DNA from 2 places in the Paenibacillus sp. EB106-05-06-XG162 genome. Region 1 is predicted to be linked to the other one. Evidence: riboswitches for the same ligand, from Rfam matches in the RefSeq annotation. Region 1 holds a riboswitch; the other holds the start of a gene.
What was found. A riboswitch is a leader RNA that binds a small molecule or an ion and turns the genes downstream of it on or off. The one in region 1 is predicted to bind cyclic di-AMP.
Positions count from the first base shown of each region.

Region 2: another riboswitch for cyclic di-AMP. It lies ahead of AC3WU2_RS18355 (hypothetical protein); the one in region 1 lies ahead of AC3WU2_RS20550 (KamA family radical SAM protein).

Region 1 covers NZ_JBYTDT010000010.1:190,566-193,048, forward strand. The annotation lists gene AC3WU2_RS20545 (TetR/AcrR family transcriptional regulator) at 1-477, shown strand, start outside; gene AC3WU2_RS20550 (KamA family radical SAM protein) at 549-1,754, opposite strand; cyclic di-AMP (ydaO/yuaA leader) riboswitch at 1,942-2,080, opposite strand; gene AC3WU2_RS20555 (response regulator transcription factor) at 2,143-2,483, opposite strand, start outside.
Region 2 covers NZ_JBYTDT010000008.1:203,168-205,650, forward strand. The annotation lists gene AC3WU2_RS18350 (PDZ domain-containing protein) at 1-945, shown strand, start outside; gene AC3WU2_RS18355 (hypothetical protein) at 924-1,325, opposite strand; cyclic di-AMP (ydaO/yuaA leader) riboswitch at 1,465-1,618, opposite strand; gene AC3WU2_RS18360 (copper amine oxidase N-terminal domain-containing protein) at 1,895-2,483, shown strand, end outside.

The DNA.
Region 1 (2,483 bases):
CGCCACTTTAAGACCAAGAAGGACCTGCTGCTCTCGATCGTCACGCCGGCCATGGTGAAGCTGCTCGCCCCCTTTCTCCTCCGAGAGTTCAAAGATGTACTCTCCAGAGATTATGATAGCTTCGATCAGCTCCTTCGGGCACTGATCGACAATCGCATTACATTCCTGCAGCAGAATCGCAGCTTGTTCAAAATTGTGGTGCAGGAGCTGCCCTTCCACCCCGATCTCCAGAAACAATTACAGCAGCTCGTCTTCAACGAGATGAAAGGACGATTCGAGAGAATTATTCATAAGCTGCAAGGCGAAGGAAAACTGATTGACCTTCCTTCCCTTACCATTATGCGGCTCAGCGCCTTCTCTATCTTGGGCTATGTACTGTTCCGTTCCATCTTGGAGCCCCAAGCAGGATCAGATTGGGATGACGCTCTCGAACGTGAAGCCACGATCCAATTTATTATGAAAGGGTTGGCCCCTTAACAAAAGACGGGCAGCTTCCCAGCATCACGCTGAGAAGCCACCCGTCTTTTCTTTTTCCATTTGTTATGATGTTATTGATTCACGGCCTTCATCGCTGGCTGTGTCACCGTCGAACGGCTAACCTTCTGTGGGAATTGCGGCAGCTCATTCACCGAGACAATCGCGTCTGTCTTCTTCTTCGGCTTCTTCCAATACGTTTCATTCCCCGGCAGGTCATCGAACCATGACGCATCCTTCGGACAAGGCAGCACCATAAATTTACCATAATGGTCATCTCTCGATTGATGATACTTCAAGTAAGCTTTTCCGTTCTCAATCGCGAGAATTTCGATTTTACCGGACGTATGACTCATCGATAGTCGGATTCTTTTACCGAGGCCGGATGTCTTCGCTTTGGCTTCTTCAACGAGGCGATACACCTGTTCGAGCGGCAGGACAAAATCCCGATTGCCCGCTACAGGGCGGTTAATGAAGAAGTAATACGGCGTGACCCCCGCCCAAGACAACTTATCGAGCAATTCCGCTAAGACATCAGCGTTATCATTAATGCCCCGAAGGATCGGGGTCTGATTCACGACGATCGCTCCAGCTTGATGTAACGCCTCAAACCCTCGTCTTGCTTCAGGCGTTATTTCACGCGGATGATTGATATGGGCCATCACATAGATCCGGCGATCACTGTTCGAGAATGTCCGAATGGTATCGAGCAGCTCCTCATCCTCATAGATGCGCATCGGATTGAACACGGGAATTTTGGAGCCGAGCCGAATAATCTTCACATGTTCAATGTCTCGCAATTGCTCAATAATCATTTTCAATTTGGGTGTTGCCAGAATCAAGCTATCTCCGCCCGTCAGGAGCACATTGTTAATCTCCGGATGCTGCCGAATATATTCGATGCCTGGACTCACATCCGACATGGCTTCTTTTACATCATTACGGAATAGACGTTTACGGAAGCAGTATCTGCAGTACGCACCACATACCTCGGACACGATGAGCAGTGCCGTCGTCTTATACTTATGCTGACAGCCCGGAACCACGTAATTCGTGTCCTCGTCGGACGCATCCCATCTACCGTATTCAGACAATTCTCCCTCATTCGGGATTACCAATTTCTTAATTGGGTCATTCGGGTCGTTCCAGTCAATCAGCTTCAAGTAATAATCATTCACGCGAAATACGAACTTCTCCGTTATTTGCTTCAACTTCGCCCGTTCTTGCTCCGGGATCTCCACAATTTTATCGATATTCGTGATATATTTCGGCTGTGCCATATGGTTGTTCCTCCTTGAAAGTCAGATTTATGGTAACGCTGTGTCCCTCCTCTCGCTTCAACATAAAAAATGACCCGCAGTCTGCAAGCGTAAGCATGTGCTTCGTCCTTGCAGGCAACCGGGCCTCTCTCGAATAGACGCAAAAAGACCCGGTTCAACGGGTCAGGGGTGCGGCAAAAGTGTCTATGATTGACCCATCCACTGCTGACGAGGTTAGCTGTCGGGCTCGGGAAAGATGGTTCCCTACAATACATCCTTGATTCGCCCCTAAAAATTGGTTCCCCCGCTTTCCGATCTCATATCCGGAAATTAAGCGTATTTCCATTTTACAACAATTTATCTTAGACAGTCAAATATTAAATCATCGTATATTTCAAGAAGTCACATTTCAACCTAACTGGCGCCGGAAATGCTGCGGTGTCGCATGGTAGACTTTCTTGAACATTTTCGCAAAATAGGAGAAGTTGCTGTATCCCAGCGATTTGGCAATATCCGAAATCGGCATCGACGAGGTAGCGATCAATTCCTTCGCTACCTTCATTCTTTCATTCAGAATGTAATCCGTGATCGATTCGCCCACATCACGCTTGAATAGCCTGGACAAATACGCAGGATTCAGATGCACATACTCCGCGAGCTGTTCTCTTGTAATCACTTCGCTCAGATGATCGGCGATGTAACGTTGAACTTGTTCAATCACTGAATCGTTCTGATGCAAGGAATGGGACA
Region 2 (2,483 bases), on a different contig from region 1:
GTAGGGGTACTTGGTGTGCTACAGTTTATTGCCGATCGGTTCCCGGATTGGGAGTTGACGGGGTTCGCTGGATCAGTGCTTACGACGCTTCGATCACTCGACATACCGGCATTAGCGGCTTTGGTTGCATTGCTACATTTGGCGGAAGCGATTCTGATTCGCTTGCAAGGGGCAAAGTTCGCGAGTCCGTTATTTGTGGAAGGGAAACGAGGGAAGCTCGTAGGGGGCTATCAAATGCAAAGTTATTGGCCTGTCCCCTTGTTTCTGATGATTCCGGCACAGACGGTTGGATCGGTACTTCCTTGGACGCCATTCTTCGGTGGGGAAGCGTGGACGAATGGCTGGATGCTCATGGCGTTTCCTGTTGTCATCGGTTTCAGCGAATGGACACAATCCCGATTGCCGCAGAAGAAGGTCAAACAGAGCTCGTTCTGGTTAATGGTATATAGTATTGTTTTGCTAGGGCTCGCATTCGCTGCGGGGCTATGGAGTCCGCTCATGCTCATCGCAGCCTTGTTCGCGATCGCGATGCATGAATGGATCTATTGGTACAGCACGAAGGAAGAAGCCGAGCGCAGCCCGTTGTATGTTCATGATGATCGAGGATTGCACGTCTTGGCGGTTATCCCAGGGACGCCTGCACAGGAGCTCGGGATTGAACCGGGCGAGATTGTACATAAAGTGAACGGGGTTGCAGTGCGTACGAAGGAAGAGCTGCACCAAGCGCTTCGCACCAACCCCGCATTTTGTAAGCTGGAAGTGATTAACCTTGCAGGAGAGATTAAGTTCTTGCAGCGGGCGATATTCGCAGGGGAACACCATCAGCTTGGCGTTATTCTCGCCCCGGATCAGGATGCTTCTTATTATGTGGGCAAAGGGCCAGCTTCGATCTTCACGATCGTGCGGATGAAGCTAGCAGGCGTTCACTCGAGAATGAAGATGTAATAAGCTACAGCTAAGTTTGTTAGATCATTGACGTTATAGGTAAATGTAGGATCGTTCGTACTGCATAAATCCAAGAGTGCCGATTCGATGAGCTGGATTTTAGCGGGATGCCATGAACCACCATAACGGACGAGATAGTCGATCGCTTGGATGGCACTCATACCTGCTAAATGATGGTACGTGGAGGCCCATTTCACCAAATCGGTCGGTGGAGAGGTAACGATTCGATACTCCCCCCAGCCGACTCGCAAGCCATTGAATAACTTGAGTATCAGTGTGGTGGCATGGTCAGGATTCTCCAATTGGAAAATTTCGATTTGTCTCAGTTGGCTTGATAGTTGATTCTTCATCGAAACCGTGTGTGTTACGTTCATGTTCATACGAAGCATCTCCTTAACGATATATATGATCGACAAAAAGAAGCCCACGAAATAGAGGATTCCTCTGTTTGTGGGCTTCTTACGTACCGCTCGATTGGGCAATGAGCAGCACGAAGAGAGCGCGCAATACGATGCGAGACCTCTCTCAATGGATCGCTTACGAGGTTAGCTGTCGGATTCGGGTCTGAGAGATGACCCTACGGCTTACAGCCGATTCACCCCAAGAAGCTAGATTAGCTTCACATGTTGGTTCCCCCGCTTCTCTCATCATGAGAATTCAGCGATTAATCAATTGGCTGTATCATACGCCTGTGTGAGATTTTTGTAAAATGGTGGGAATCACCGTATTTTGAAGTTTGAGAAGCTGTAGATTGAAGTAAGCGCTATATTCATAGGTTCTCGAAGGCTAGATTGTTTTACGATCCGTTTCTATCAATTTTGTCATAAAAATGCCATGTTTGATCGAATATTGTAAGAAATATAGGTTTTTTTTCACTGTACAGTTTTGGAAAGCTTTGGGATAATAAAGAGATTAGTATAATTGTTACATAGTGGAAGGGGAAAAAGAAATGAGAGCGAAGACGTGGAAAAAGTGGTTAGGCGTCACGCTAGTCGCGATGATGGTCGTGCTTGCAGGCTGTCAATCGATCGGCGGAGTGAATATTGTCAAAGTTGTTGAGAACAGTCTCAACGTGAAGTCTAGTGAATCCAGCCAAAACTTGTCTGTGGAGTTAATCCCTCGCAAAGATGGCGCATTAACAGCTGAGGACAAGAAGATTATTGATCTTGTAAATGGCTTTAAATTGGACATTGACCATGCGGTAGCACAAGATCCATCACATATGTCATTAGCAGGGAAGATTACATATGGCGGGAAGGCTGTACCTTTCAAACTTGGCATGGAAGACACGAATGTAACCGTGTGGATTGAAGGGATTAAGAAACCGGTCGTTGTCTCTCTAGCCAATGAAGAGTTGGAAGGCGAGCTGGTTGCCGAAATCGAGAAATCGCAAGATGTGTTCCGGGGAGCTGTTCAGAAGCTAGGTGCCTACCTCGTGAAGCAAGCACCTGTACCGAACACCGTATCGGTATCTTCCGTAACATATACAGTATACGGGGAGAGCCTGAATCTGCAGAAGCTCCATATCGAGATTAATG